4 regions of the Sinorhizobium sp. BJ1 genome follow, and region 2 is predicted to be linked to each of the others. Evidence: predicted binding sites of a transcription regulator. Region 2 holds the regulator's gene; each other region holds the start of a gene.
What was found. The regulator LexA, encoded in region 2, represses DNA repair genes until DNA is damaged. The targets are predictions, from matches to a motif close to TGTTCNNNNTGTGTTCNG.
Positions count from the first base shown of each region.

Region 1: the regulator LexA is predicted to act here: its motif matches at 2,749-2,766, upstream of ruvC (crossover junction endodeoxyribonuclease RuvC).
Region 3: the regulator LexA is predicted to act here: its motif matches at 4,657-4,674, upstream of dnaE (DNA polymerase III subunit alpha).
Region 4: the regulator LexA is predicted to act here: its motif matches at 5,984-6,001, upstream of CO676_RS12070 (metallopeptidase family protein).

Region 1 is NZ_NWTH01000009.1:90,228-98,025, forward strand. Features, by position in the region: gene CO676_RS14930 (MBL fold metallo-hydrolase) at 1-689, shown strand, start outside; gene CO676_RS14935 (YebC/PmpR family DNA-binding transcriptional regulator) at 828-1,574, shown strand; gene CO676_RS14940 (LLM class flavin-dependent oxidoreductase) at 1,635-2,636, opposite strand; gene ruvC (crossover junction endodeoxyribonuclease RuvC) at 2,808-3,320, shown strand; gene ruvA (Holliday junction branch migration protein RuvA) at 3,384-4,001, shown strand; gene ruvB (Holliday junction branch migration DNA helicase RuvB) at 4,148-5,188, shown strand; gene CO676_RS14960 (metallophosphoesterase) at 5,190-6,092, shown strand; gene CO676_RS14965 (SDR family oxidoreductase) at 6,134-7,027, opposite strand; gene CO676_RS14970 (glycosyltransferase) at 7,024-7,798, opposite strand, start outside.
Region 2 is NZ_NWTH01000005.1:450,921-458,718, forward strand. Features, by position in the region: gene CO676_RS10600 (LacI family DNA-binding transcriptional regulator) at 96-1,118, shown strand; gene CO676_RS10605 (DUF2264 domain-containing protein) at 1,115-2,968, shown strand; gene CO676_RS10610 (hydroxyacid dehydrogenase) at 2,965-3,975, shown strand; gene CO676_RS10615 (TIM barrel protein) at 3,972-4,742, shown strand; tRNA gene CO676_RS10620 (tRNA-Ala) at 4,863-4,938, shown strand; gene CO676_RS35190 (hypothetical protein) at 5,173-5,340, shown strand; gene lexA (transcriptional repressor LexA) at 5,583-6,293, shown strand; tRNA gene CO676_RS10640 (tRNA-Cys) at 6,738-6,811, opposite strand; gene CO676_RS10645 (hypothetical protein) at 6,984-7,274, opposite strand; tRNA gene CO676_RS10650 (tRNA-Asn) at 7,416-7,490, shown strand; gene CO676_RS36000 (DUF6538 domain-containing protein) at 7,661-7,798, shown strand, end outside.
Region 3 is NZ_NWTH01000003.1:4,486-12,283, forward strand. Features, by position in the region: gene CO676_RS03330 (L,D-transpeptidase family protein) at 1-901, shown strand, start outside; gene dnaE (DNA polymerase III subunit alpha) at 921-4,418, opposite strand; gene CO676_RS03340 (hypothetical protein) at 4,865-5,437, shown strand; gene CO676_RS03345 (DUF5680 domain-containing protein) at 5,510-5,977, shown strand; gene CO676_RS03350 (ABC transporter ATP-binding protein) at 5,991-6,677, opposite strand; gene CO676_RS03355 (lipoprotein-releasing ABC transporter permease subunit) at 6,694-7,798, opposite strand, start outside.
Region 4 is NZ_NWTH01000007.1:14,799-22,596, forward strand. Features, by position in the region: gene CO676_RS12060 (error-prone DNA polymerase) at 188-3,541, opposite strand; gene CO676_RS12065 (DNA polymerase Y family protein) at 3,538-5,097, opposite strand; gene CO676_RS36030 (hypothetical protein) at 5,009-5,962, opposite strand; gene CO676_RS12070 (metallopeptidase family protein) at 6,132-6,566, shown strand; gene CO676_RS12075 (Trm112 family protein) at 6,717-6,905, opposite strand; gene CO676_RS12080 (LON peptidase substrate-binding domain-containing protein) at 6,916-7,596, opposite strand; gene trxA (thioredoxin) at 7,740-7,798, opposite strand, start outside.

The DNA.
Region 1 (7,798 bases), on a different contig from region 2:
TCGACGCGCCTGAGATCGCGCCTGTCGCAGCAGCCGCCGATGGCGAGGTCACCATCACCTATCTCGGCCACTCGACTTTCCTGATCGAAACGCCGGGCGGCATTTCGATCGCCACCGACTACAATGGCTGGTTCCGGGCGGCGGCGCCGCCGACCGTCGTGACGATGAACAAGGCCCATTCGACCCATTACACGCTGACGCCGGACCCGGCGATCCGTTACGTGCTGCACGGGTGGGGCGATGACGGCGAGGCGGCCGACCACGACATCGTCGTCGGCGACACCTATATCCGCAACGTGACGACCGACATTCGTTCGGGTTTCGAGGGCATGGAACCCGACGGCAATTCGATCTTCATCTTCGAGGTCGCGGGGCTCTGCATCGGCCATCTCGGCCACCTGCATCACGAGCTCGACGACAGCCATTACCGGCAGATCGGCCGGCTCGACGTGCTGATGGTGCCGGTCGACGGAGGCCTGACGATGGGCGCGGAAAGCATGAGCCGCGTTACGTCGCGGCTGCGTGCCGCGCTGATCCTGCCGATGCACCGGCGCGGGCCGCCGATCGGCGATTTTCTGGCGATGTTCGGCGACGGCTACGACAAGAGCTTCGCCACCGGACCGAGCGTCAGGGTTTCCCTGCGCACGCTTCCGAGCAAACCGCTGATCTATGTCTTGCTGGGTGTTTGACGAATGACCTCGGCACCGGGAGCTAGTTAGCACCGGGTCTTTACTTTGGCCCTCTCGAAATGACGGTGCCCCTGCTGGACGGGAAGCGGCAATGAAACTATAAGGCGCCCGATCCCAACATTGCATGCAGAGGGCGCCATGGCTGGCCATTCACAGTTCAAGAACATCATGCACCGCAAGGGCCGTCAGGACGCGGTGCGCTCCAAAATGTTTTCCAAGCTGGCGCGCGAAATCACCGTCGCGGCGAAAACCGGCCTGCCAGACCCGGGCATGAACCCCCGCCTGCGCCTGGCGATCCAGAACGCCAAGGCGCAGTCGATGCCGAAGGACAACATCGAGCGCGCCGTCAAGAAGGCCGCCGGCGGCGATGCCGAGAACTACGAGGAAGTCCGCTACGAGGGCTATGGCCCGGGCGGCGTTGCCGTCATCGTCGAGGCGCTGACCGACAACCGCAACCGCACCGCCTCCAATGTCCGCTCGACTTTCACAAAGGCAGGCGGCGCACTCGGTGAAACAGGGTCGGTCTCCTTCTCCTTCGATCGCGTCGGCGAAATCACCTACACGCTGTCCGCGGGTGACGCCGACAAGGTGATGGAAGCCGCGATCGAGGCAGGTGCCGAGGATGTGTCGACGGACGAGGAAGGCCACACGATCATCTGCGGTTTCGAGGATATCGGCGACGTTTCGAAGGCGCTTGAGGGCGTGCTCGGCGAAGCCGAGACCGTCAAGGCGATCTGGAGGCCGCAGAACACGGTGCCGGTCGACGAGGAAAAGGCACAGTCGCTGATGAAGCTCATCGACAATCTCGAAGACGACGACGACGTCCAGAACGTCTATTCGAACTTCGAAGTTTCCGACGAGGTCCTGGCCAAGCTGTCGGCCTGACGCGACATTTCTGCAAGGCCATAGACCCGCATCGCGTGAAGCGATGAGGGTCTTTCGTTTTCAGCCGGCTGCGGCAAGAGACCGTTGTGCCTCGGCGAACAATTCCAGCGAATGCAGCCGCTTATCCATGTCGAAGATCGGCATGGATATGATCAGTTCGTCGGCCTTGGTGACATCGACGAAAGCGGTGATCTTGCGACGGATGGTTTCGGGACCGCCGACCACCGCATAGCTCATGGCGTGGTCGACGAAGATCTTTTCATCCCGGCTCCACAGCTCGTCCATCGATTGGACGGGTGGCGGGAAGCGGCCGCGCGCATTGCGGCGAAGCGCCACGAAGGACTGCTGCATCGACGTGAAGAGAAAATTCGCCTCCTCGTCCGTGTCGGCGGCGACGCCCATGACGCCGACCATGACATGCGGCTTGTCGAGTTGCGGCGACGACGTGAAGCGCTCGCGATAGATTTCCAGCGCCGAGAGCAGCATGTCCGGTGCGAAATGCGAGGCGAAGGCAAAGGGGAGCCCGAGTATGCCGGCGAGATGGGCGCTGAAATGGCTGGAGCCGAGCAGCCAGAGGGGCACGTTCGAATCGGCCCCTGGCACGGCGATGATCTTCTGGTCTTCGCTGACCGGGCCGAGCAGCGCCTGCAGCTCCACGACATCGTTCGGGAAATTGTTGGAGCTCGCTTCCATATTACGCCGGAGCGCCTGCGCGGTCCGCATGTCGGTTCCGGGAGCGCGGCCGAGGCCGAGATCGATGCGGCCCGGATAAAGCGCCGCGAGCGTGCCGAATTGCTCGGCAATGACGAGCGGCGAATGGTTGGGAAGCATGATACCGCCGGAGCCGACCCGAATGGTTTTTGTCGCCGACGCCACATGCGAAATGACGATCGACGTCGCGGCGCTGGCAATTCCCTTCATGCCGTGATGCTCGGCCAGCCAAAAGCGCTTGAGGCCACTCTCTTCGGCCGCGATGGCCAGCCGGCGCGAGTTTTCCAGCGACTGGGCGACGCTGCCGCCTTCCGTAATCGGCGACAGGTCGAGAATGGAGAAGGGGATCATGGCGAATGCCTTTGGTTAAAAGAAATTGATCGTCCGCGAATGTAGGTTCAAGTTTCCTAAGTCCAAGGGCGGCCAGGCCGTTTTCACTGCCGCGCTGGCCAATCCTGTGTAATGTTTTTGTTTTGTTCACTTTTTGCTGGCAGCGTCCGGTCGACCGACATAGGGTGAGACATGCAGAGTACGATTCGCATCATCGGCATCGATCCGGGGTTGAGACGCACCGGTTGGGGAATTATCGAGAGGCTTGGCAATTCGTTGCGGTTCGTTGCCTCGGGCACCGTGACCTCGGACGGCGAGATGGACCTCGCCTCGCGCCTTTGCCAGTTGCACGACGGCCTTGCCGAGGTCATGCACAGCTACCAGCCGCACGAGGCGGCGGTGGAGCAGACCTTCGTCAACAAGGATGCGACCGCGACGCTGAAGCTCGGCCAGGCGCGCGGCATCGCCATGCTGGTCCCGGCCCGCGCGGGCTTGAGGGTCGCCGAATATGCGCCGAACGCCGTCAAGAAGGCCGTGATCGGCGTCGGCCATGGCGAGAAGCAGCAGATCCACATGATGCTGAAGGTGCTGATGCCCAAGGCCGAGTTCAAGGGCAATGACGCGGCCGACGCGCTGGCGATTGCCATCTGCCACGCGCATAACAGGCAGGCGGTGACCAGCCGCCTCGCGGCACTTGCCGGGTAGTGTGGCTGACGGAATGTCTGTAGACGCTAGCGCTTTGGAACCAGCCAGAAAGACGGAAGCCAGATGATCGGCAAGCTCAAGGGCACCATCGACGAGATCGGCGAAGACTATGTCGTCCTCGACGTCCATGGCGTCGGATATGTAGCTTATTGCTCGGCGCGCACCCTCGCCAAGCTTGGTTCGGCCGGCGAGGCCGCCGTGCTCTTCATCGAGACCTATGTCCGCGAAGACCAGTTGAGGCTTTTCGGCTTCCTGTCGGCGCTTGAGCGCGAATGGTTCCGCCTGCTGCAGACCGTCCAGGGGGTGGGCTCCAAGGTGGCCCTGGCGCTGCTTTCCACGCTGACGCCCGGCGAACTCGCCAATGCCATCGCGCTGCAGGACAAGACGTCGGTGGCGCGCGCTCCCGGCGTCGGGCCGAAGGTGGCGGTTCGGATCGTCACGGAACTGAAGAACAAGGCTCCGGCCTTTGCCGGCGAGATGTCCGCGTCGATCGCGCTCAAGCAGGAACTGGGCGAGGGGGTCGCCTCCGCGCCGGTCTCGGATGCGGTTTCGGCCTTGACCAATCTCGGTTATTCGCGCGACCAGGCGGCGAACGCCGTGGCTGCGGCGTTGAAGAATGGCGGCGAGGGGGGTGACAGTGCCAAGCTCATCCGCCTTGGGCTGAAGGAACTGGCGCGGTGACGCAACCCATTCTGCAGCCACAATGGCATCGGAGTGAGGGGTCGTGACGCGATCGCACTGGATTGGCGGGAGCGCTCGCACTATGGTTGGGGTGCGCATAGCGGCATTGAGCGGCAGCGCGATCCACCCCGCAACGGAAGTTTGAGATGACTGAAGCCGCACGCCTGATTGCGCCGGAGAAGCGGGGCGAGGACCTCGATGTGACGCTGCGCCCGCAGTCGCTCGACGAGTTTACCGGCCAGGCGGAGGCCCGCGCCAACCTCAAGATCTTCATCGAGGCGGCGCGCAACCGCGGCGAGGCGCTCGATCACGTGCTCTTCGTCGGCCCGCCCGGGCTCGGCAAGACGACGCTGGCGCAGATCATGGCGAAGGAACTCGGCGTCAATTTCCGCTCGACGTCGGGGCCGGTCATCGCCAAGGCCGGCGATCTCGCGGCGCTGCTTACCAATCTCGAAGAGCGCGACGTCCTGTTCATCGATGAAATCCACCGGTTGAACCCGGCGGTCGAAGAAATCCTCTATCCGGCGATGGAGGATTTCCAGCTCGACCTGATCATCGGCGAGGGGCCGGCGGCCCGTTCGGTGAAGATCGATCTTGCGAAATTCACGCTGGTGGCGGCGACGACGCGCCTCGGCCTGCTGACGACGCCGCTGCGCGACCGCTTCGGTATTCCGGTGCGGCTCAATTTCTACACGGTCGAGGAGCTGGAACTGATCGTCCGCCGCGGCGCGCGGCTGATGGGCCTCGGCATGACCGACGAAGGGGCGCGCGAAATCGCCCGCCGCGCCCGCGGCACGCCGCGCATCGCCGGTCGCCTGTTGCGACGGGTTCGCGACTTTGCCGAGGTGGCGCGTGCCGAGGCAGTGACCCGGCAGATCGCCGACGAGGCGCTCACCCGGCTCCTGGTCGACAGCATGGGACTCGACCAGCTCGACCGCCGCTATCTGACGATGATCGCCCACAATTTCGGCGGCGGGCCGGTCGGCATCGAGACGATCGCGGCGGGGCTTTCGGAACCGCGCGATGCGATCGAAGACATCATCGAGCCCTATCTGATCCAGCAAGGCTTCATCCAGCGCACGCCGCGCGGCCGCGTCCTGACCGCCAATGCCTGGAAACATCTGGGACTCAATCCGCCGAAGGACGTCGAGGCGGCACAGTTTCGCCTGACGCTCGAGGACGACTGAGATGATCACCCGCCGCGGCTTCATGCAAGTCATTGGCGGTGGATTTGCCAGCGCCGTGGCGCTTGGCGGTTATGCCTTTGCCGTCGAGCCGCTCGCGCGCCTGCGGATCGCGCACTACAGCCTGACGCCGCCCGGCTGGACGCCGGGCCTTAAGCTGCGCGTCGTTGCGATCGCCGACCTGCATGCCTGCGAGCCCTGGATGTCGGCACGGCGGATTGCTTCCATCTGCACTCGCGCCAACGAGTTGGGCGGCGACGTCACGGTTCTGCTCGGCGACTATGCCTCGGGCATGAATCTGGTGACGCGCTACGTCCATTCCAGCGAGTGGTCGAAGGCACTGTCGGCGCTCGAAGCTCCGCTCGGCGTCCATGCGGTCATGGGCAATCACGATTGGTGGGAGGACAGGACCGCCCAGAAGAATGGCGGCGGCGAGACCTTCGGCCACCGCGCATTGGTGGAGGTCGGCATCTCGGTCTACAGCAACCGCGCCATCCGGTTGGAGAAGGATGGTTTGGGCTTCTGGATCGCCGGGCTCGAAGACCAGCTCGCACTGCTGCCGGGCAAGAAATGGAAGCGCAGCGCCATGGGCGGGCTCGATGATCTCGATGGCACGTTGGCGCAGGTGACGGACGAGGCTCCCATCATCCTGCTGGCGCACGAGCCCGATATTTTCCCGAAGGTACCGGCGCGGGTTTCCCTGACGCTCTCCGGCCACACGCATGGCGGGCAGGTGCGTTTTATCGGCCATTCGCCGGTCGTGCCTTCGCGCTTCGGCGACCGCTATGCCTATGGCCACATCGTCGAGGAAGAGCGCAATCTTATCGTTTCCGGTGGGCTCGGCTGCTCCATTGCACCCATCCGCTTCGGGGTGCCGCCGGAGATTGTCGTGGTCGATCTCGGATAGATTTGCGGGGCGGAGCACATGTGGACCTTGCCCAACCCGCACTAGATCTTCCCCACTAACTCCCTGATCGTCGCCTCCAGCCGACCGGAGCCGCCAGGCAGCCAGCCGAGCGCGCGCAGCTTGTCGGTCGACATCACCTTGAAGTCATTTGTCTCCACCGCCGGCGGCAGAGGATGCGGACAGCCGGTTGCCGCCTGAAGAAGCGAGAGAATCTCACGGTTGCCGGTCAGCACGTCCGATACGTTGAAGACTTGGCCGGAGACTTTTGCCGGGTCGGCTTCGAGCATCAGGCGTACGGCCTCGGCGACATCATCGCCATGCACTTCCGTGCCGATGCGCGACGGAATAACCCTGCCGGCAAGATAGTCGGCGAACAATCCGGCCCACTTGTGTTTCCGGCCGGGGCCTGCCGGTCCATAAACGCCGGTGACGCGCAGGCTGGCGGTTACGAAGTCTTGGGTGGTGAGCGACCTCAGGACGTCTTCGGCCGCGACCTTCACCACGCCATAGAGCGTGTGGGGCTCGGCGGGCGTAGTTTCGTCGAGGACCGTCTGCGCCGTTTCACCATAGACGGCGCGGCTCGACAAAAAGACGCAGCGACGCACGCCGGCGCTGCGGGCCTCTTCGAATAGGCGGACCGACCCCTCGAGATTGGCACGCCGAAAACCTTCCGGGTCAGCGCCTTCGCCGCCGCGATACTTGCCCTCGACATGCTCGAAGGCGGCGTGGACGAAATGGTAGACACTATCGAAGACGGCGACCTGATCGGCGTCCGGATCGAGCCGAAGCGGCACGTAGGAGACTGGCCGTGAGAAGAAGCCCTCCGGCGGTTGAGAGCGGCCACCGACAGTGATCTTGTAGCCGTTTGCAAGCAGGTGCTCGACGATGAAACGGCCGACGAAACCGGTGCCGCCGGACACGAGGACGCGGGTCATGAGGCGCCAGCGCCGGGTCGCGCCGGGTTCTCGAGCTTGGTGATATCGGGAATGTTCTCGCCCGTCAGGTAGGCATGCCAGAGCTCGATCAGCGGACGCAGCACGTCCGCGCGCGGATGGTCCTTCTCCCACGGCTTCTCATACTGATAGTGCAGCACGCCGATCGACCGCCAATCCCATAGCGCTGGCAGGTTGAACCAGACATATTGCAGCATGTTCATCGTCGCCGGCAGGCCGTGCCAGTCGGGAAAGAAGCTCTGCAGGAAGGTTTGGTCGGTGCGCGGCCAGAAGGCACCCGGTGCGTCCAGTGCCGCAAGCATGTTCTCGTAAGTCGCAAGCGAGGGCTTTGCGACGAAAACGCCGGAATTCAGCCGGTGGAAATCGGTGAGGCTCTCGTAGACGTTCGGCGCGGCGGAAAACTCCGGGTAGAGGAAAAGCTTGTCGATATTGCGCAGCACGATCGCGTCGGCATCGATGAAGACGCAGCGCTCGTATTCGACCAGCTGCCAGAGGCGGAGCTTGCAGAAGTTGTCGAGCGGCGAGTGGAAGTCGGGCTTGCGGCCCTTGGTGAAGGGCGCCTTCTCGTGAACGTTGCGCCGCTGATGCCGGGCGTTGAATTCGTCCGAGAGCGGCAGCAGCTCCGTTTCAATCAGGCGACAGTCGAATTCGGTGAGCGGCTCGAGCGCGGCGGTGTCCACCCCGCCGGTGTAGAGCACGACGATATCCGCCGGCGTCCGCGTCAGACGGATCGACCGTATCAAGGCGCGCGCG
Region 2 (7,798 bases):
CGGAACCAAGTCGGGCAAGCTTATGCAAGAAACTACCTTTTGCAAGAATTTGTTTTAATCTTGCAAATTTGCATAGATTGCGCGATGTTTGCGATATGACAGACACATCTTCCAAACGGCTCCGGCAAGCGGACATTGCAACCCGCGCCGGGGTCTCCATTTCTACCGTCTCGCGCGTCCTTGCGAACGAACCGGGCATCAGCGAGGACGTTCGCCGGCAGATCCTCCAGGTTGCGAGCGACCTCGGCTATCCGATAAAGGCGCCTTCGGTTCCGGGAGCACTGGCTCTGATTGCGAGCAATGGCGTGACCGGAGGGCTCAGCGTCTTCTATGAGGGCATCGTCGAGGGCCTACGTTCCGAGGCGGCCAAATTGGGCATGCCGTTCGATATTCGCCTTGTCCGGGAGGCGAAAGCGACGCCGGAAATTGTGCGCGAGCACCTCCAGGCCGTCGGCGCAGAAGGGCTCTTCCTGGTGGGGATCGATCCGGCCGATGTCCTTTGCAAATGGCTCGAGGACAGTGGCACCCCTGTCATTCTGGTCAATGGCACCGATGTGCAGATGCGTTTCGACGGTGTCTCGCCCGCGAACTTCTTCGGCGCCTACGCGGCGACGCAGCGGTTAATCGATGCAGGCCATCGCCGCATACTGCACCTGACCGGATCGCATCGGCACACGATCCGCGAGCGCGTTCGCGGCTTCGAGGCGGCAGTCGCCGCGGTTGATGGGGGCGAAGCGCGCGTCATCCGCCTGCCGTTCGAGAGCAATTCCAGCGTCGAGGCGCATGCGGCAACGCTCGCCGCGCTCGCGGAGGACGGCGGATTTTCCGCCGCGTTCTGCATGAACGACTTTATCGCCGTTGGCGTTCTCGAGGCGGTCACGGAGATCGGCCGGCGCGTGCCCGAGGATTTCGCCGTCATCGGTTTCGACGACCTGCCTTGCGCCGAGATGGCCAATCCCCGGCTTGCGACGATGCGTGTCGACCGCGTCGCCCTTGGTCGCGAGGCGATCGGCATGATGCATTTCCGTCTCCATCATCGGGAGGCGCCCGCCCGGCATGTGTCTCACGCGGTGATCCCTGTGCCCGGCGGAAGCTTGGACCAGAGACAGCGCCCATGACCTATGATCCCGCCAGTGCCAATCCGCTCGCCACCAATCCACTCGAAACGCGCAGCGACATGCAGCGCGCCCTGCTGGGCCTCTTCGATCCGCTGTTGCCTTATTTTTCCGAGGGAAATGCGCGCGTGCGCCTTGACGCTGCGGCCGCCCACTTCGATCGGGCCGCTGCCGATCTCGAGGGGTTCGCGAGGCCTCTGTGGGGCCTTGCGCCGTTTGCCGCCGGTGGCGGCGATTTCCCCCATTGGCACCGTTATGCCGAAGGCATCGCCAACGGCACCGATCCGAACCATCCGGAATTCTGGGGCAAGGTGAACAACCGCGACCAGCGCATGGTCGAACTCGCCGCCCTCGGCTTCGCGCTTGCCCTGGTGCCGGAGAAACTATGGGACCCGCTGAACGGCCGGGCGCGGGACAATCTTGTCGCCTATCTGCTGCATGCGCGGAAATTCGACTACGCCGACAACAATTGGAAGTTCTTCCGCATCCTGGTCGACATCGCCCTCGATCGCCTGGGCGTAGAATACGACCGCAGCCTGACGAATGCCTATCTCTCCGAGCTCGATGGCTTCTACATTGCGGACGGGTGGTATCGGGACGGCAATGTGCCGCGCGTCGATCACTACATCCCCTTCGCGATGCATTTCTATAGCCTCATCTACTCGCGCCTCGTCGAGGATGACCACGCCAAGCGCTATCGCGAGCGCGCCCTCGCCTTTGCTCAGGATTTTCGTCACTGGTTCGCCGAGGATGGAGCAACCGTCCCCTTTGGCCGCAGCCTCACCTATCGCTTCGCCTGCGCCGGTTTCTGGTCGGCGCTGGCCTTCGCCGATCTCGAGGCGCTGCCTTGGGGCGAGATCAAGGGGCTTTGTGTTCGCCACCTCAGATGGTGGGCCGACAAGCCGATGACGCACAGGGACGGCGTGCTGTCGATCGGTTACAGCTATCCGAACCTCTTGATGTCGGAAAACTACAATTCGGCGGGCTCGCCCTATTGGGCGTTCAAGGCCTTCCTGCCGCTCGCAGTGGACAATGACCATCCGTTCTGGACTTTCACGGAAACGCCTCCTTCACCGCCCTCCGAAACGGTTGCGCTCCGTCATCCGGGCATGGTGATGATGCCTTGCAAGGGTGACGTCGTGGCGCTTTCCTCCGGCCAGGAGAACCGGCAGATGCGCTTCGGCTCGGAAAAATATGCGAAATTCGCTTATTCGACGCGCTACGGCTTCAGCGTCGAGAGCGACGAACGGGCCTTTGCCGGCGGGGCCTTCGATTCCATGCTGGCTTTCAGTGACGACGGCATTCATTACCGCGTGCGCGAGACCAACGAAGAGGCGCGGCTTGATGGCAATGTGCTCTTTTCCAGGTGGTTGCCCTGGCCGGATGTTGTCGTTGAGACATGGCTGCTGCCGGCCTCACCCTGGCATGTGCGAGTGCACCGGATCACGACTCCGAGGCCGCTTGAAACAGCCGAAGGCGGCTTTGCCATCGCCAGACGAGACTTCGAGGCCGACACGCTTTCCGCGTCGACAGGCGAGGCCTATGCCATCGGGGAAGAGGATTTCAGCGGAATTCGCGACCTCGGCTCGATGGTCGCGCGCCAAGGTCTGGCGCAGAAGGCGCCACCAAATACCAACCTCATCGCCGCAAAGACGTTGATACCGCAACTGCGGGCTACGATTCCCGCTGGCAAAACGATTCTTCGCTGTGCCGTCCTGGCGGTTCGCGACATCTCGGCCGTAACGAGCGACTGGGACGTTCCGCCCGCCGCCCCGGACATCGCCGCGTTGCGCGCCATCGCGGAGCAAGGCGTGACCGTCAGTGCCATGCAGGCGCCGGGGCGCAAGCCATGACCCGCCCGGCGCTGGCTTTTGCGATGCAGCCCGAAAGGACGGAACACGTCCTGACGCCGGAACTTCTCGCGCGGGTCGACGGTCTTGCGCGCATACTCGATCCGCAACCGATGACTGTGTTCGGCGACAGCCGGTCGAAGCGGTTGCTCGCCGAAGCGGAAATCCTGGTAACCGGCTGGGGCGCTCCACGCTTCGATGCGGCCGTTCTTCGGTCGGCGCCCCGCCTTCGCCTCGTTGTCCATGCGGCAGGAACGGTCAAGGGCCTGATCGACACGACTGTGTTTGATGCGGGAATAACCGTGAGCCATGCGGCCGTGGCCAATGCCGTGCCTGTCGCAGAGTTCACGCTCGCGGCAATCATTTTTGCGGGCAAGCAGGTCTTTCGCTTCCGCGATCTCTATGCCGCCGACAGAGGACGCCAGCGGACCCTGATCCTGCAGGGACAGGCGATTGGAAACTATCGCCGCACGATCGGCATAGTGGGCGCCTCGCGGATCGGAAGACGGGTGATCGACCTCCTTCGCCCCTTCGATTATCGGGTGCTGCTCTACGATCCGCTGGTCGGGCAGGAATGCGCTTCCGGCCTCGGTGGGGAAAAAGTTGAACTCGATACGTTGATGGCGAACTCGGACATCGTCTCGCTGCATGCGCCGGCGCTGCCCGAGACGAGGCACATGATCGACGCACGGCGGCTGTCCTTGATGATGGACGGGGCAACCCTGATCAACACGGCGCGGGGGGCGCTCGTCGATCAAACCGCGCTCATCGACAGGTTGAAGACGGGCGCGATCAACGCCGTCATCGACGTCACAGATCCCGAGGTGCCGGAAGATGCGTCGCCTCTTTATGATCTGCCGAACGTTTTCCTGACCCCGCACATCGCCGGCGCCGTCGGCCTCGAAAGGACACGTCTCGGCGAAATGGCTGTCGATGAAATCGAGCGTTTTCTTGAGGATCGGCCGCTGCTATTCGAGATCCACAAGAGCGACTTGGAGCGCATGGCATGAGCAATTTCGAAGCCGGCCTCTGCACCGTCACCTTCCGTAGCTTGCCCCCGGACAGAATTGTCGAGCTGGCCAGAGAAGCCCGGATTGCCGCAGCCGAATGGGCGGGGGATGCTCATGTTCCTCCCGGGAAGACATCCATAGCCCGGATTGTCGGGCGCCTCAGCAAAAGGGCTGGACTGACGACATCCTACGGCTCCTACGTCGCGCCACCGACCGACGACCTTTCCGAATTCGTGCGCGCAGTTGAAAGTGCGACCGCGCTCGGAGCCTCGAATATCCGCATTTGGCCCGGCACGCGCCGGCGCGATTCCAAGGACTACAACGCCGCTGAGAGACGCGCTGCGGCAGATGCGATCCGCGACATGGGCGCCGAGGCCGCGCGGCACGAGGTGACCGTGTCGTTGGAATATCATCCGCAATCCCTGACGGACACGACCGATTCGGCATGCCGCCTGATCGAGGCGATCGCCCACGACAATGTCTATCTCTATTGGCAGCCGCGGCCCGGGCTCGCGGTCGAGGAGGCGCTCGCCGAGGTCGCGCGGGTCGGTCAGCATGTGTCCCATGTCCACGTCTTCGCCTGGGACCGGGAGCGTAACCGCTTTCCCTTGGCGTCGGCGGCCGACTACTGGCGCACGATCCTCTCCGCCCTTCCGCGGTCTCGCTGGATCGGGCGGCGATTTGCGATGCTGGAATTCGTCGCCAATGACGACCCGGCCGCCTTTCTCGAGGATGCCGCGACACTCGAGCAAATCCTCACCCCGTGAAGAAGCGGGCGCCGCGGCGCGTACCCTTCTCGACCCCAACTTTAGGAAAACATGCGGTCGTCCCGGCACAAGGATGGACTGGCGAAGGCGGTGAAATCCGCCTATATACTTTGGTTTGCTGGGGTCGTAGCTCAGTTGGGAGAGCGCCGCAATCGCACTGCGGAGGTCGAGGGTTCGACTCCCTTCGACTCCACCAGGATTTCCCTCGCCGGAACACCACCAGAAACTGCATTCGCGCCTCACCTGCCGCGATCGCCTGTCCCGAAAGTAAAGGAACGCCGGCCGGACCCCTGGAGGTTGGTGGCACGGCGTTTACACGGACCGAAACGGACTTCTGGCATCGGCCCTCGCTTGCCAAAGAGCGTGATTTGAGAGAGACTTAGCTACTGGCATCATTGCATATCGGCAACTCCCGGAAGTGGAGAACATCATGCCCCTCAAATCTCTGATCGCCGTCACTGCAATCACGCTTCTCACACTTTCAGGATGCGCTTCGACGGGTGCAACGGGCAACACAACCTACACCCAATGGTACGGCCCCTATCCTGAACCTGATTTCGACGTTCTTAGCCCCGGCGGGTTGCGTCTCGCCTACTAGGAAGTGCTCGTCAGGCCGACGCGCAGGTCCCCCCGGACGAAGAGGACGTTCGCCCGAGGTGCGACGCTGCGCCGAAAGCGCCTCTCGCCAACACTTTGTCACTCCGGTCCGGCAATGCTCCCGGTTGCCGCGACGCGCCTCGACGCCCGGCTAAAGTTCACGGAATATTAAGTGCTTGCGGAACACATATGGAACGGATAGTTTCTGTTCTTGATTTGTTTCGCGAATCTGGAGTGACGCGCATGCTGACCCGCAAGCAACAGGAATTGCTTCTGTTCATTCACGAACGGATGAAGGAATCCGGGGTCCCGCCGTCCTTCGACGAGATGAAAGATGCGCTCGATCTCGCGTCGAAGTCGGGCATCCACCGGTTGATCACGGCGCTCGAGGAGCGCGGTTTCATTCGTCGGCTTCCCAATCGGGCCCGTGCGCTCGAGGTCATCAAACTGCCCGAGGCCTATTCGGCTCCCTCTCAGCCGCGACGCGGCTTCTCGCCGAGCGTCATCGAGGGCAGCCTGGGCAAGCCCCCGCTCGCGCCGAAGCCTGCGCCGACGCCGGTCGACAGCGCGTCCATGACGGTGCCCGTCATGGGGCGGATCGCCGCGGGCGTGCCGATTTCGGCCATTCAGAACAACACCCACGAAATTTCCGTACCGGTCGAGATGATCGGCAATGGCGAGCACTACGCGCTCGAAATCAAGGGCGATTCGATGATCGAGGCGGGCATCCTCGATGGGGATACGGTGATTATCCGAAACACGAGCACCGCCAGCCCGGGAGACATTGTCGTGGCGCTGATCGACGACGAGGAAGCAACCTTGAAGCGATTCCGCCGCAAGGGCGCATCGATCGCACTCGAGGCCGCGAATCCGGCTTACGAAACCCGGATATTCGGTCCCGACCGGGTAAAGATTCAGGGCAAACTCGTCGGCCTGATGCGGCGCTATCACTGAGCGGCTTGGGCAGTCTTGGCGACTTGTTAAGTGTTCGTCTGCCTCGGGCGCAAATATTAGGGCCACCACCGAACTATCTTTTGCCTGGAACCGCTCACGTCCGGCAAGCCCCCGGTCGTTCCCACTGCCACAACAGACGGGACTTACCTCCTTCGGCGCCGTCATTCGGCGAAAGTCGGAGGAAGCACATGGCAGAGGTCAGGAAATCCCCGGGGCGCGATCGTCGCCGCGTTGCTGCGGAACAGCCCTAGCTCACCGAAGAACAGGCTCGAAAGATCATCAAGGAAGCCGGCAATTCGCGCGCGAACGCGAACGCCATGGCGGAGAACGTCGAGAAGGCGTAGAGACCGGTGCGGGCGATAGGCCGACCCGGCGTTTTCGAATGTCCGGCCTTCGGCGCGATTCAAACCGATCGCGCTGAGCGGTGATATTTAAGGAATTGTTTGGAGGCCTCGCCCGGAATTGAACCGGGGTACAAGGATTTGCAGTCCTCTGCGTCACCACTCCGCCACGAGGCCTCTCGTGCTCGGAAAATCGAGCGATGGCGGGCGTTTAAAACGAATCCATGTGGAGCGCAAGAGGGAGAGGTCTAAAAAGGACATTCGCAAATAGCTTTGAACAGCCTGCAAGGCGGCACCGTTGGTGCCTGCGATTTATGGCGTTTCAATCGGCGTCGCTGCGGAGCGTGGCCTACTTCCCCGATGAATTCTGCGTTCCCCGTCGACGGGCCCACCAGACGGCGAGCTTGCGGCGGGCACGGCGCACTGCAGGAATGTCGTGGGACAGGACGAGCAAGCCGAGCGGAACCATCCAGAAGCCGAGGACCGGCAGAAAGCCGAGCAGACCGCAAACAACAAGTAGCGAGCCGATCAAAATCCGCAATACAGGCGAGTCGGGCAACGGGATCCGCCACTTGCCGAGCACGATTTGACGCGTTTGCGGATCGATGCCGAAGTACCTCTTCTTGCCGCCGTTCGTCATCACGCCTCTTTCATCCAACTTCCCAACAGTTGGTGCTTTCTCCACAGGCCCGCAACCGGCACCGTAGATTTTTTTTGAAAAACCGCTTGGCAAATCGACAAAGCATTTGTATTAGCAGCCTCACTTCTGCGGCGCAGATGATCCCTGGTAGCTCAGCGGTAGAGCACTCGACTGTTAATCGATAGGTCGCCGGTTCGAATCCGGCCCGGGGAGCCAGTTTCAGAAAAGGCCTGCACCTCATAGTGCAGGCCTTTTTAATTGCATCTTCAAAGACTTACCGTGACATGCGTACGCGTGAAGCCCCGTGGAGTACGATTAGATTTTTCCATTCTGGGTACTTTTTGGGTACTTTTAGGCCTACAAAGGCAGTGGAGAACCGGCATCCGATGAGGTCGGATGATTTTTCACGTTACGTTGTGAAACATCCAGCGAGCGGCATCTACCGCTACTATCGCCGTGTTCCGACCGTTGTCGCCCATCTCGATAAGCGGGCTCACGTTAAGAAGTCGCTGAAGACGAACAAC
Region 3 (7,798 bases), on a different contig from region 2:
CTCGCACGGCTGCGTGCGCCTTCCGATCAAGTTCGCCGTCGGCCTGTTCAAGATGACCGAACGCGGCATGCATGTGGTGATCTCGGATCGTCAGGTTACGCCCGTCGAAGTCGTGAGCAGCACGCTGTTTCAGCCGAACCAGTCGCGACCGCCAGAGCCGCCGATGTCGGACGTGCCCCTCCGCCCCGCTATCACCCATTTCGACGGAAGTTCTGTCGAAGTCGCCATGACGGACAGACGCCCTTCGCCGGCGTTCCTTGACGAGGATCGGGCGCCGATCCGAATCCTGATCACCCGGCGTGGCACCCAGGAGACCATGCGCGATCTCCAGATGCTGCTGACAACGCTCGGCTACGATGCCGGCGATCCGGACGGCCACAGCGGCCCAACGACACTTGCTGCGATCCGCTCCTTCCAAACGGCCGAGGGGCTGCCGGTGGACGGCAAAGCGACCCCGGAACTGGTCGAGGCCGTCTATCGCAAGGCTGGCCGAGACCGGCCGTCGAACGGCATTCTGCGCGTTCGCCGCGAGTTTCAACCTCTTTTCGAGGCAGAGATCAGGATCGACAAAGCCGAACTGGCGCTCGGCACGCATTTCCTGCAGTTCCAGGATATCGACGCGGCAACCGGGCAAGGCAAATGGTTCGGCATGTCCCTGGACAACGCTCTGTCAAAAGCCGCGAAAAATCGGCTCGGCATAGCGGTCGACGCAGATCCCATGGAGTTCAACGCCTTGCAGCGGACTTTGAACCGCATCACCTTGCCTGAAGACGTCCGCCGGCGCATCGCGGGCCTCCTTGCCGATGGGTCGTCGCTTTCGATCTCGGATACCGACACGGGGCTGGAGACCGGCGAAGGGACCGACTTCATCACCGTCACGCGTTCCGTAAGCGGCGGCTGATGATCAGTGGTCGAAGCTCCTATACGAGCTCGACGTCCACTACACCGGGCGCCGAGCGAAGAGCTGCGGCAATCTCCGGCGAGATCCGATATTTTTCGCTGAGCTCCACCTCGATCTCCCGCTGACCATTGTCCTTGATGACGATGAACGAGACGAGGCCATCCCCCTTGGCATTGAGGTGCGAGGTGATGGAGCGCAAGGGGCCGGAATCGCGCACATAGACGCGCAGCGCCTTCTGCATCTGCAGCGATTCCTCTTCGAGCGAGCGCAGGGTCCGGATGCGAAGTCCGATGCCTTCCGGCCGCTCCTCCGCATCCACGGTCATCACCAGCGATTTGCCGGGCTCCAGGAGGTCGCGGTACTGGTTCAGCATCTCCGAGAAGAGCACCGCTTCGAACTGGCCCGACGCATCCGAAAAGGCGACAATGCCCATCTTGTTGCCGGTGCGCGTCTTGCGCTCCTGCTTCGAGGTCACGGTGCCGGCGAGCCGGCCTGCGGTCGCACCTTGCTTCACAGCCGCGGAAAAATCCGCGAATGTCTGCACGCGCATCTTCGCCAAGAGCTTGTTGTAGGTGTCGAGCGGATGGGCGGACAGGTAGAAGCCGAGCACCTGGAACTCCCGGTGCAGCTTCTCCGAGGCAAGCCAGGGCGTAAAGACCGGCAGCGCAACCTTCTCCGGCCCCGTCGCCGCTCCGGCGCCGAACATGTCGCTCTGGCCGCTCAGCTTGTTTTCCTGGGCGCGCTGCGCAAATCCGAGGATCCGGTCGAGTCCGCCGATCAGTTCGGCCCGGTCGTAGCCGAAGCAATCGAAGGCGCCTGCGGCGATGAGGCTTTCGAAGACGCGCCTGTTCAAGAGCTTCGGATCAATGCGCAGGCAGAAATCCTCGAGGCTTGCAAAGGGACGATCGCCGCGAGTAGCGACGATGTGGTCGACGGCGGATTCGCCCACGCCCTTGATGGCGGCAAGCGAGTAGTAGATGCGGTTCTCGCCGGTCTCGAAGTTACGGAACGAGGTCTGCACCGAGGGAGCGAACACCTGAATGCCGAGACGCATCGCGTCCTGGCGGAAGTCGTTGATCTTGTCGGTGTTCGACATGTCGAGGGTCATCGACGCCGCCAGGAACTCGACCGGATAGTGCGCCTTCATATAGGCCGTCTGGTAGGAGACGATGGCGTAGGCGGCCGCGTGCGACTTGTTGAAGCCGTAATTGGCGAACTTGGCGAGCAGATCGAAGATCAGGTCTGCCTGCGGCTTTGACACGCCATTGCCGATCGCGCCTTCTACGAAGCGGGCCCGCTGCTTGTCCATTTCCTCCTTGATCTTCTTGCCCATGGCGCGGCGCAAGAGATCGGCCTCGCCGAGCGAATAGCCCGAAAGCACCTGGGCGATCTGCATCACCTGCTCCTGATAGACGATAACCCCTTGCGTTTCCTTGAGCAGATAGTCGATCTTCGGATGGATCGATTCGATCTCTTCCTCGCCGTGTTTGCGGGCGTTGTAGACCGGAATGTTCTCCATCGGACCCGGCCGGTAGAGGGCGACCAGGGCGATGATGTCCTCGATGCAGTCGGGCCGCATGCCGATCAGCGCCTTGCGCATGCCGGCACTTTCCACCTGGAACACCCCGACCGTCTCACCGCGGGAGAGCATCTCGTACGTCTTGGGATCATCGAGCGGAATGCTCGCAAGATCGACCGCGATGCCGCGTTTGGCGACGAAGTCGACCGCGGTCTTCAGCACCGTCAGCGTCTTCAGGCCGAGGAAGTCGAACTTGACGAGGCCGGCCTGCTCCACCCACTTCATATTGAACTGCGTGACCGGCATGTCGGAGCGCGGATCGCGGTACATCGGCACCAGCTGCGACAGCGGCCGGTCGCCGATGACGATGCCCGCGGCATGCGTCGACGCGTGGCGATAGAGACCCTCGATCTTCTGAGCGATGTCGAGAAGCCGGCCGACGACGGGCTCCTTTTCCGCCTCCTCCTGCAAGCGCGGCTCCTCCTCGATCGCCTTTGAAAGCGGTGTCGGATTTGCCGGATTATTCGGCACCAGCTTGCAGATCTTGTCGACCTGACCATAGGGCATTTCCAGCACGCGTCCGACGTCGCGCAGCGCCGCGCGCGCCTGCAGCGATCCGAAGGTGATGATCTGTGCCACCTGCTCGCGCCCGTACTTCTGCTGCACGTAGCGGATCACCTCTTCGCGGCGGTCCTGGCAGAAGTCGATGTCGAAGTCCGGCATCGAGACGCGCTCCGGATTGAGGAAGCGTTCGAACAGCAGCGAGAAACGCATTGGATCGACATCGGTGATCGTCAGCGCATAGGCGACCAGCGAGCCGGCGCCAGAGCCGCGGCCCGGGCCGACGGGGATGTCATGCTGCTTCGCCCATTTGATGAAGTCCGCAACGATCAGGAAGTAGCCCGGGAACTTCATCCGCTCGATGACGCCGAGTTCGAAGGCCAGGCGCTCGCGATAGTCTTCTTCCTTGTAGCCCGGCGCCATGCCGAGCTTGGCCAGGCGCAGCTCCAGCCCCTCCTCCGCCTGGCGGCGAAGCTCCGCCGACTCGGCGCGCTCGGCCTCCTCGGGATCATCCGAGGCACCTGTGAAGCGCGGCAGGATCGGCCCGCGGGTCTTCAGCATGAAGGAGCAGCGGCGGGCGATCTCGACGGTGTTTTCCAGCGCCTCCGGCAGATCGGCGAAAAGCGCCGCCATTTCCTTGCGGCTCTTGAGATAATGATCGGACGTGAGCCGGAAGCGGCGATCGTCGGATACCACGGCGTTGTGGGCGACGGCCATCAGCGCGTCGTGCGCATCATAATCGGCCGGCGAAGGGAAGAAGGCCTCGTTCGTCGCAACGAGCGGAATGTCGTAGCGATAGGCAAGTTCGACCAGGCGGCTCTCTTGGCGGCGGTCGTAACTGCCGTGGCGCTGCAATTCGACATAGAGACGATTGCCGAACAGCTCGATCAGCGTTTTGAGGCGCGCCTCGGCAAGGGCCGGCGAGCCGGCCTTCAGCGCCAGGTCGACGGGGCCGCCGCCGGCGCCGGTCAAGGCGATCAGACCATCGGTGCCGCCCGCCGCAAGCCAGGACCGCGCTATGCGCACCGCCTGATGTCCCTCCCCTTCGAGATAGGCACGGCTGACGAGGTCGACGAGCCGCTTGTAGCCTTCGTCGGACGCGGCAATCAGGACGATCGAAGGCAGCTTGGCGAGTTGCTGCGCATGGCTGCGCCGTTCCCCCTCCGCCTCGTCCTCCATATCGATGGACAGTTGGCAGCCGATGATCGGCTGCAATCCGTCGTCCGCGGCCTTCTGGGAAAACTCGAGTGCCGCGAACAGATTGTTGGTATCGGCAATGCCGATGGCCGGTTGATCGTCGGCCACTGCCTTGCCGATGATCTTCTTGAGCGGCAGCGCCCCTTCCAGCAGCGAATAGGCCGAATGCACGCGCAGGTGCACGAACTGCGGGTCTGCCGGACCCACCGTGGTCTGTCCTATGCTTCCATCACCTGCCATCGCCGCACTCCGATTCCTGTCCGGAGCGAGGATATCCCGTTTCCCGCACTGACTGTCCAGCCTTACGAACCAGACCGCGCATTTTTGTGCGGATTGCGCCTTTCGCGCCGGTCCGCCCGGCCGCCACCGGCTACATGCCGAGTGCGATCACCGAAATGCTCGCGATGAAAAGGGTCATAGAGGCGAAGGCAGCGAGATCACGGACGAAATCAGTCATAACACGGCTCCTTTCGGCTATTGTTCTTTTTTTGTTCTATTTTTGTTCGATAGTCAAGCAAGCGCGCATGAAACGCCCGTTATTCACCGGCTATGGTTAATACAACCGGCGCGTTCAGTTTTGCCGACACCCGTCAGCCCCGGCACCACAGGAAACGAGCGAATCACGTAAGGTTGTGGCATCGCACCATCTGTGCGGTGCGCCCGCCTCTCCTTTTCAAGGAATTTCCATGCGAACGGTTCTGCTTGCAACGTGTCTGTTGTTACCGTCGTCTCTCACCGTCGCGGCAGATGCCATCGATCCCGCCCGAATCGTTTCAGCCGCGACGGGGGACTGGGACAAGGATGATGCAAGCGATCTGGTGCTGCTTGTCGCCCCTGTAGAAGCCGGCGGCGAGAGCAACGCCGTCTATCTTTATCTCACCAATGACGTCGGCAGGCTGGTGCTGAGGTCGCTGATCCCCGACAAGGTCTGGGGACAGTTCGATGTCTACGGCCAGGCACCATCGGTCAACGCCCTGCCGAACGGCTCGATACAGGTCACCTCGCACAACGATGCGATCGGCCGCAACCGCTGGGAGCAGACGCTGACGATCGCCTATCGCAGCTCCGATTTCGTCGTCGCCGGCTATACCTATTCGTCCTACGACACGCTCGACCTGGACAACACGATGCGATGCGACTTCAACGTCCTCAGCGGCAAGGGAACGGCCAATGGGAAGCCGATCAGGGCCAAGGGCGCCACCATTCTGCTCAAGGACTGGAGCGATGAGATCGGCCAAAGGGCCTGTGACGCGAAGTAGTTCGTTCCCTATTTGTTCTTTACACGCTTAGTCTCTTGAGGCATCCTCCGCGGGAGACCGAGGGGACCGCCCATGATCAACATCGAGGAACTCACAGGCTTCATCGTCGAAGCGAAGGCAAAGACTTATGTCGGCGACGGCGCAAGACTGGCGTCCAGCCGGACAGGCTCCCATGATATCGGCCATCAGCGCGGCACGTGGCGCTATCTCGACAGCTATTTCGGCGGAACCGACTTTGCCGGCCAGGAAGCGGTCTGGCATGACGACAAGCCGTGCTGGGCCATGAATTACTTCGGCCGCATCATTCGCCCGGAACTTATCGATGCGCGGCGGGCAGGCGCCGTCATCAAGGCGGCACTGCAGACAATGTATCGCGAAAAGCGCCACTTCCTCGGCGGCATGGAATATCAACATGCCTATGGCTGTTATATCGACAGCAGCCGCGGCGCGACCGACCACTTTTCCGGACGCGAGACCATTTTCGTCGATGGCGAAGAGGCCTATGAGCTCGATTATCGCGGCGGGCTGATCGTGCCGTGAGGCTCGTTCCGGCTTATCTCAGCTCGACGACCTTGCCGTCCTCGATCGTCACGCAGCGATCCATAAGAGCCGCAAGCTCGTGGTTGTGGGTGGCAATCAGCGCCGCCAACCCGGACTGACGCGCAAGGGCCTCCATCGCCTCGAAGACATAGCCGGCCGTCTCCGGATCAAGGTTGCCGGTCGGCTCGTCGGCCAGCAGAATGAGCGGCGCGTTGGCCACCGCCCGGGCGATCGCCACCCGCTGCTGCTCGCCGCCGGAAAGCTCGGTCGGGCGGTGCGCGGCGCGGTGCCCGATGCGCATATAATCCAGCAGAGCCCCTGCCCTCTCGGCCGCTTCCCCCTTGGACAAGCCGGCGATCAATTGCGGCATCATGATGTTCTCGAGCGCGGAGAATTCCGGCAGCAAATGATGAAACTGATAGACGAAGCCGATCTCGTTGCGGCGGATCGCCGTGCGCCGGTCGTCGCTGAGGCCGTTGCATGGAATGCCGTTGACGACGACGTCGCCCGCGTCCGGATGCTCGAGCAGCCCGGCAATGTGAAGCAGGGTCGACTTCCCGGTACCCGAGGGCGCAACAAGCGCGATGGTCTCTCCGCTCCGCAGGGTCAGATCCGCGCCCTTGAGGATCGGCAGGAAGGTGTCCCCCTCGCCATAGTGTCGTTCGACGCCGGAGAGCTGCAGTGCCACGCGCGCATTCATCTACGTTCTTGTCCTATTATTCGTACCGCAGGGCCTGCACCGGATCGAGACGTGAGGCACGCCAGGCCGGAAAGATCGTCGCCAGGAAGGAAAGCGCCAACGCCATGATGACCACGGAGACGGTCTCGTCGGCATTCATGTCGGCTGGAAGCTGACTCAGGAAGTAAAGCTCGGGATCGAAGAGCGTCGTCCCGGATACCCAGGAGAAGAACTGCCGGATCGACTCGATGTTGAGGCAGACGACGACGCCGAGGATGACGCCGGCGATCGTGCCGGCGACGCCGATCGCCGCTCCCGTCATGAAGAAGATACGCATCACCGACCCGGAGGTCGCGCCCATCGTGCGCAGGATGGCGATATCGCTGCCCTTGTCCTTCACCAGCATGATCAGGCCGGAGACGATATTGAGCGCCGCGACCAGCACGATCAGCGTCAGGATCATGAACATCACGTTGCGCTCCACCTCGAGCGCCGAGAAGAAGGTTCTGTTGCGGTCGCGCCAATCCGTAAGGTAGACCTGCCGGCCGGCGGCGTCCTCGATCGGTTTGCGCAAGGCGTCGACGGCGTCGGGCTGCTCGACGAAGAGCTCGATCGACTGGACGAGGCCCTCGGCATTGAAATAGAGCTGCGCCTCCTCGAGCGGCATGAAGACGATCGTCGCGTCATATTCCGACATGCCCATCTCGAAGATCGCCGAAACCGTATAGGCCTTGACGCGGGGATTCATGCCGAGCGGCGTAACGTCGCCGTTCGGCGAGGTGAGCGTGATCGTGCCGCCGACGCGAATCCCCAATTGTTCGGCCATGCGCGAACCGATGGCAACGCCTGCACCTGAGGCAAAGCCGACGAGATCACCGGATTGAATGTGCTCCGAAATCGATTTGAGCTTCATGAGGTCTTCCGCCCGCATGCCGCGAACGAGAGCACCTGTCGAAGCGTCGCCGACGCCCTGGGCGAGCACCTGCCCTTCGACCAGCGGGATCGCCATCGTAACCCCCGGCACGGCGGAGAACTTGGTGGCGAGTTCGGCATAGTTGGTGAGCGGTCCATCGAGCGGCTGGACGATCACATGGCCGTTCATGCCGAGGATGCGCGATATGAGCTCGGTGCGGAAACCGTTC
Region 4 (7,798 bases), on a different contig from region 2:
GCGGTTCTAATCTTGAGGAAAAAGTTCGCGTTTTCATTAGATTAGGCGATTATAAGGCGAGGATTTTTCTCCCATGGCTTGCAAATTATATGTAGGGCAGCCTGCGACATTTTTACACAGGCAATTCCGGAGGCAAAAGTTGTGGGTGAATCGACGATGCAACGATCGTCGGTAGTTGACGGGAGGCTCAATGGAAATTGCGTCCCTTCGGCATGACCTCGGCCACCTCGCTCCCCGCCTCCGAAGCTTTCGGCCCCTCGTGCGCAGGCGGGGCCAGACGCATTTGCCGGAGTGCCTTCTTGTCGCGGGCATCCGCAGTCGGCCGCAGCGCCTCATCGGCCCGATCATTGGCTCCGAAACGCCTGGCCTCGTTGCGCAGGAGACCGAGCATCGGCGTCATGTCTTCCATATACTCGGCGACCACATGGATGACGCCGCTTTCGCTCTGTAAGCGGCCGCGCACCTTCACGAGCCGCGATCCCATGACCTGCCGCCGGTATGTCTGGAACGTCTTTTCCCAGACGATGATGTTGGCGACACCGGTTTCGTCCTCGATCGTCATGAAGATGACGCCGTTGGCGGAGCCCGGCCGCTGGCGGACCAGCACGAGGCCTGCCACCGTCACCCGTCTTCCGGCCGGGGTCCTTGCAAGGTCACGGCTGGAAAGGATGCCCATGCGCGCGAAATCCTCCCGCATGAAGGAAACCGGATGCGCCTTCAGGGAAAGCGTCAGGTACCGATAGTCATGGATGACATGCTCGCCCGCGGGCATGGCCGGCAGGGCGACCGCCGGTTCGACCTGCAGGTCCGCGGAGCCCGCTCCGTCGAAAAGCGGCAGGCGCTCGACCGCCGACTGCTCGTTTAGAGCCTTCACCGCCCAGAGTGCTCTTCGCCGATCGAGCCCGATGGAGCGGAAGGCATCCGCATCCGCAAGGCGCTCCAGCACGGCCCGGGACAGGCCGGAACGGATCCAGAGATCGTGGACGGAACCATATCCCTCGCCGCGGCGCGCCACGAGCGCCTCCATATCCGGTTGCCGCACGCCCTTGACCAGCCGAAACCCCAGCCGCACCGCCTTCCTTGATTGGATGACATCCCGCATATCGGCATGACGCGGATCGATCGCCTCCTTGTGGAACATCCCATCGCCTTCGAGCAGGGCATCCCAGTCCGAGTGGTTGACGTCGACCGGCAGCATCCTGACCCCGTGTTCGCGGGCATCGCGCACGAGCTGGGCGGGCGCATAGAAGCCCATCGGCTGCGAATTCAGCAGCGCGGCGCAGAAGACATCCGGGTAGTAGGCTTTGAACCAGGAGGAGGCATAGACGAGGGAGGCGAAGGAGGCGGCATGGCTCTCGGGAAAGCCATATTCGCCGAAACCCTTGATCTGGTTGAAGCAACGTTCGGCGAACTCCCTGTCATAGCCGTTCCTGACCATGCCATCGATCATCTTCCGTTCGAAAGTATGGATCGTGCCGGTCCTCTTGAAGGTCGCCATAGCGCGGCGCAGGCGATCGGCTTCGCTGGGCGAGAAGCCTGCAGCGGTGATGGCGATCTGCATCGCCTGTTCCTGGAACAGCGGCACGCCCAGCGTCCTTTCCAGCACCGCCTTCAATTCCGGACTCGGATAGTCGACCGCCTCTCCCCGGCGCTGCGCCTCGCGCCTCTTCAGATAGGGATGCACCATGTTGCCCTGGATGGGGCCGGGCCGGACGATCGCGACCTCGATCACCAGATCGTACATTTCGCGTGGGCGTAGGCGCGGCAGCATGCTCATCTGCGCCCGGCTTTCGATCTGGAACACCCCCACCGTATCGGCGCGGCAGATCATGTCGTAAACTGCTTCTCGCTGATCCTGGTAGAGTTCGGCGAGCGTTTTTCGTTCACCGTAATGGGCTTCCAGGAACTTGAAGGCCCTGGCGAGGCAGGTCAGCATGCCGAGCGCCAGCACATCGACCTTGAGGATCTTCAACTGGTCGAGATCGTCCTTGTCCCATTCGATCATGTAGCGGTCGGGCATGGCCGTGTTCATGATCGGCACGACCTCGTCGAGCCTGTCGCGGGTGATGACGAAGCCGCCGACATGCTGGGAGAGATGCCGCGGGAAATTCATGAGAAGGCTGGCATAGGCAAGAACGCGTCTGGTGAGCGGATCCGCCACGTCGAGGCCCGCCCCCTTGGCCTGATCTTCGGTGAAGGGCGAAGTTCCCCAGCCCCAGATCGAACTGACGAGAGCGGATTGCACATCCTCCGACAGGCCAAAGGCCTTGGCGACCTCGCGCCCGGCCGAACGCGAGCGATAGCTGATCACCGCGGCGGTGAGCCCGGCATGCTCCTTGCCATAGGTCCGGTAGATATATTGGATGACCTCCTCGCGCCGCTCGTGCTCGAAGTCGACATCGATATCGGGCGGCTCGTCGCGGTCGCGCGACAGGAAGCGGTCGAACAGCAGCGTGAACTTCTGCGGATCGACATCGGTGATGCCGAGACAGAAACAGACCGAGGAATTGGCCGCAGACCCCCGCCCCTGACAGAGAATGTTCACGCTGCGGGCAAATTTCACCAGCTTGTGCACGGTCAGGAAATAGGGCTCGTATTTCTTGTCGTGAATGAGTTCGAGTTCGTACTCGATCTGCCGCTGGACCTTTTCCGGCACGCCCGTCGGGTAACGCTCCAGCGCGCCTTTCGCGACCAGCCTTCGCAAGCTTTCAGCCGGCGTCTCGCCCTCGGCGTTTTCGTCCGGATATTGGTGGCTGAGTTCGTCGAGGCTGAAGGAAAGCCGCTTGAAGAATTTGCCCGCATTGGCGATCGCTTCGGGATAGTCGCGGAAAAGCCGTGCCATCTCCTTCGGGCTCTTCAGGTGCCTTTCGGCGTTCTTCTGGAGGAGGAAGCCGGCGCTGGCGATCGTCACATGTTCGCGAATGGCGGTTACGACATCCGCAAGCGGCCTGTAATGCGGATCGTGATAGAGCGCGTCATTGGTGGCCAGAAGCCGGACATCCAGGCTCCTGGCGACTGCGGCGAGGACGGCGAAGTCATGCCGGTCGAAACCGTCATAACGGGGCGCCAGACCAAGATAGAGCCGGTTGCCTACATGCTCCTGCAATTTTTCGAGAAGCGTGCGCATGGCTTCCGGCTGCGGCCGACCCTCGCCCGGCATGGCGATCAGGAGAAGCTCCTCCTGCCATTCGAGGAGATCGGCGAGATAAAGCGTGCAATCGCCCTTCTTCGAGCGCAGATTGCCGGTGCTGAGCAGACGGCAAAGATGCCCCCAACCCGACCTGTTTCGGGGATAGGCGAGAATATCCGGCGTGCCGTCGGCAAAAACCAGGCGGGCCCCCGGCTGGAAAGGGTAACCCTCCACTTTCGCCTTGCCATGGGCACGGACGACACCGGCCACGCTGTTGCGATCGGCGATGCCGAGACCCGAAAGCCCGGCCTTCCTGGCAAAGACGATCATCTCCTCGGCCGGCGCCGCCCCCTCGAGGAAGGAGAAATTCGTGCGCGCCCCAAGCTCGTAGAAGATCGGCTCCTCGCTCATGCGAACACTCCGTGCATGAACCATCGGGCCGCGGCGACTTCCCTTCCGTAGAGGCCTTCGCGGAACAGCCAGAAGCGGCGGCCCTGCTGATCCTCGACCCGGAAATAGTCGCGGGTCGGATGCCCCTCGCCGTCGATCCACCATTCGGCGGCGATCCGCTCCGGCCCCTCGGCGCGGGCGACGCGATACTGGGTCTTGCGCCAGTTGAAGCCGCGCGGGGCGCCGTCCGGAACCTCGGCCGTCGCCTCCACCAGTTCGGGATAGCTGAAAATCCGAAGCGGGCGGTTTTCAGGAAAAGGCTGGCCTGCAAAAAACTTGTCGTCAGAGGCAGGGGACCCCATCACCGCCGCCACATCCCGAACGGCGGCAAACCCGCCCGCCCGTTCCGGCAGGTGGCTTTCGGCCAGGCTCGCCTGCATCAGGCAATCGGGACCGAAACGGGCGGAAACCTTGTCGATGAAGGCGGCAAGCGGCTGGCTTTCCTCGGGCACGCCGGAAAAATCCTGCTGTGCCGGATCGAGCCTTTCGCTGCGCAAAACCGCGAGCCTCAGGATTTCGAAACCATATCCGGCATCGAGATCGTCATGAAGCGCCTGCAGCCGTTCGCGAAAGAGCGCCGCAATGCGATCGGCATCATTCAACGGGATGGCCGCATGCGCCCGGACGCGGAACACCCGTCCATCGACGCGAAACAGGAGGAGCTCGAACAGCCGCCCGCCTTCGCCATGCCGCTCCAGCGAGGCGCGGACGTCCTTGGCAAGGTGCCGTGCCAGTTCGAGAATGTATTCCTCGTCCATAAGCGGCTCGGCGAGCCGGCGCTCGGCGGAAAAGCTCGGCACCGGCAGGCGGGGCGATAAAGGTTCGTCCGCCTCGCCTCTCGCCTGGTCGAGCTTGAGGAGAAGAAGGGAACCGAAGCGGCGGGCGAGCGGCGCGCGCGGCGCTTCGAGAAGATCGCCGATCTGCTTCAGCCCGACCCGTTCGAGCGCGGCGGCGGTTTCCGCCGGCAGGCGCAGCGCAGCGACCGGCAAAGGGGCAAGAACCCGGTCGGCCTCTCCCGGTTCGATGACGTCGGCACTGCCATAGCGGGCAACCGCCCAGGAAAGGCCAGCAGCGGAGGAGACGGTCGCCCGCGCTTCGACGCCGAGCGAAAAAAGCCGGGACAAGACGTCGCTGACGAGCCCCTTCTCGCCGCCATGCAGATGAGCACAGCCGGTGATATCGAGGAACAGGCCGTCCTTTCCATCGAGCGCGACGAGCGGCGTATAGCGGTCGCACCAATCGGCAAGCCCTTCCAGGAAGGCCTGGTCCGCCGCCGGATCGGCGGCGATCACGTCGAGCGCCGGGCACATGGCGCGAGCCTCCGCAGCCCCCTGGCCGCGCTTCAGGCCGATGCACTCGGCAAGCGTGTCGAGCGCGACGAGGCGCATGGCATTGTCGACCTTGGCGGCAAAAGCCACCGGCGGATGATCAGGACGCCCGCGCGAAAGCCAGGAGGCGCCCCAGCGGCTGCGTGCGATGCGATCGGCCGGCAGATGCGGAAAGTGGATCGACAGGATTCTCTGGCTGTCCGTGGGCTTGAAGAGCGGCGCTCCGGCGCTCGTCGAGGGGGTAGAAGCGGCGGTCATGGGCGTTCCATTCCAGAAAAATGCCGGCAGAGCCGTAAGCCCTGCTTTTTTCGACATGGAGGTGAAAGGCGGGATGATCGAAGCTGCCGCAAAGCACCGAACCATCGGGGAGAGGACGTTCGCCGGCCGGCGCCGGCTTGATCTGGAACCGGAAGAAGGCGCTGCTCGCCTCCTCCTCGCCCGCCTGGCGGAGGAGAAGGAGAGGCACGCCGCCGGCCCGGGCCCGGACATGCAGGCGCCGGCTCTCGCTCAAGGCGAGGCTGGCGGGATTGCCGCGGATTTCCAGAACGACCGCGGCGAAGACCGGCACCGAAAGTGCTGTTTCGGTAACCCACAGCGCATCCTTGACGGTGCGCACTGAGACGAAGAGGAAGCGCTCCGGGTCGAGCCCGTAGGACTTGAGGCCGGGCGCATAGAGCTGCCCCGCCTCGCGGGAAGCAAGCGCCTGGCTGATCCAGAGCACCGGGGCGAGATGGCCTTTCTCCTTCCTTTCCCGTTGATAAAGCACCGCAAGCGCCGCCACGAAGCCGGCGGCCGCGCCCGCATCGCGGGTTTCGGCATTGCGGATTTCCATCAGGCCTTCGAGCGGCAGCCCGCCCTTGAGGACATCGTCGAGCGGCGCAATCCCGAGCGGCAGGACCTTGCGATGCAAGGTTCCTTCCCTGCCGCGCCGAAAGCCGGCGGCATCGGCCGCCTTGGCGGTCCGCACAATTCCAGGCAAGTTGCAATTTTCAATCCGTGATATGGTGTCACGAAGGGAAAGAATGGTTTGCCGTTGCACGGCGTTCTCGGCCATGACGGTCAACCTCCCATCAAATGTTCATGTTATGTTCTTATGGATTCCAGAGCTTGGGGGAAGAGTCAACAGCAAAGGATAAGAATTTATTCCTCATCCCTGCTCGAGCAGAATTCAACACTCGAAAAACAAACGAGAAATCGCTATATGAGGGCAACAAGGAGTGCCTATGGCCCGCATTGACCAGACCGAGGATTGGCGGGAACGCCACGCACCGACGCTTACCACATTCGAACAGCTTGCGTTTGAAGCCTTTAGCCACCTGCCGCAAGAATTCCGCAAGCTGACGACGGACCTCATCATCGAAGTTGCCGATTTTCCAAGCGACGACGTCTTCGAAGACATGGCGCTCGAGACGCCTTTCGACCTTCTCGGCCTGTTCGAAGGCCGCGGCATCGGTGAACGCTTCACCATGGAGACCGGCCAGTTCCCGAACCGGATCACGCTCTACCGCCGTCCGATCCTCGACTACTGGGCGGAGAACGAGGAGACCCTGGGCGACATCATCACCCATGTGCTGATCCACGAGATCGGCCACCATTTCGGTCTTTCCGACGACGACATGGAACGGATCGAGGCCAGCGTCGAGCACGTCGGCGGGTAGCCTAGCAGCAGCTTTTCCGATCACAAATTTGCCCCTCATCCGGCCTGCCGGCCACCTTCTCCCCCGCGAGCGGAGCGAAGGAAACCCGTTGCACGCTCCGAAGTCACCTCCCTCGCCTGCGGGGAGAGGGGTTAGGGGCAGAATTCCGCGCTAATCCTCGATCTTGCGCGCCTCCGAGACCAGCATGATCGGCACGCCGTCGCGAATCGGATAGGCAAGCCGCGCCTTTTCCGAGACCAGCTCATGGGCCTCGGCATCGTAGCGCAGCCGCCCCTTCGTCAGCGGGCAGACGAGCAGTTCGAGGAGTTTCGGATCGACCCTGCTGGCATTTGCGTCCATGGCTTCGTCTTCACTGCAGAATGTTGTCGAAATCGCCGAAATTGCGGGCGAGCACGATCTCGGTGATCGCGATCAGCGTTTCGGCGCGCGTCCTGAGATCGGGCGCTTCCAGCAGCGCCTGTTTCTCCGCCGGCCCATAGGGCGACATCATCGCCATCGAATTGACGAGCGTACGGTTGCTGGCCCGTTCGACACTTTCCCAGTCCGCTTCCAGCTTGTTGGCGTCGAGATAGGCGCGGAAGGCGGCGAGCAGCGCCTCGCGATCGACGAGGGCTTCGTCGTCGGGCCCCTCGAGATCGGCCGCAAAGGGGCCGATGCGGAAACGCCGATAGCCGCGCACGCCGGAAATTTCGGAAAAGAGCCTGTAGCGGCAGACGCCGGTGAGCGACGTGATATAGCGGCCGTCGCCGGTCTCGGCGAAGGAGGTGATGCGGCCGATGCAGCCGACCTGGCATAGGGCCGGCACCGGCGAGGAATCGATGTCGCTGCGACCTTCGGCAAAGGAGGGTTGGACGATGCCGATCAGCCGGTCACCGGAGAGCGCGTCGTCGAACATTGCGAGGTAGCGCGGTTCGAAGATATTGAGTGGAAGCTGTGCACCCGGAAGCAGCAGCGCGCCCGTCAGGGGGAAGACCGGAATTATCTCCGGCAGATCCTTCGGACTGAGATAGCGCGCATTTCCGACATGCATTTCCGAATGCCCCTGAAGATCACGGCGTCCCCGTCGCAGAGCGTGGGCCGCACGCTCAAGAGATGGTGCATCCCTCGAAAATCTCAAGAAGAAAGCTGCGATCGGCGACGCAAAAAGCAGGTCCGCTTGCTGACGCCAACCGGTCAGGAGAAGAGAAGCGCGGAAAGCTTGCGGCGGGCGGCAATCGTCGCCGGATCCTTCG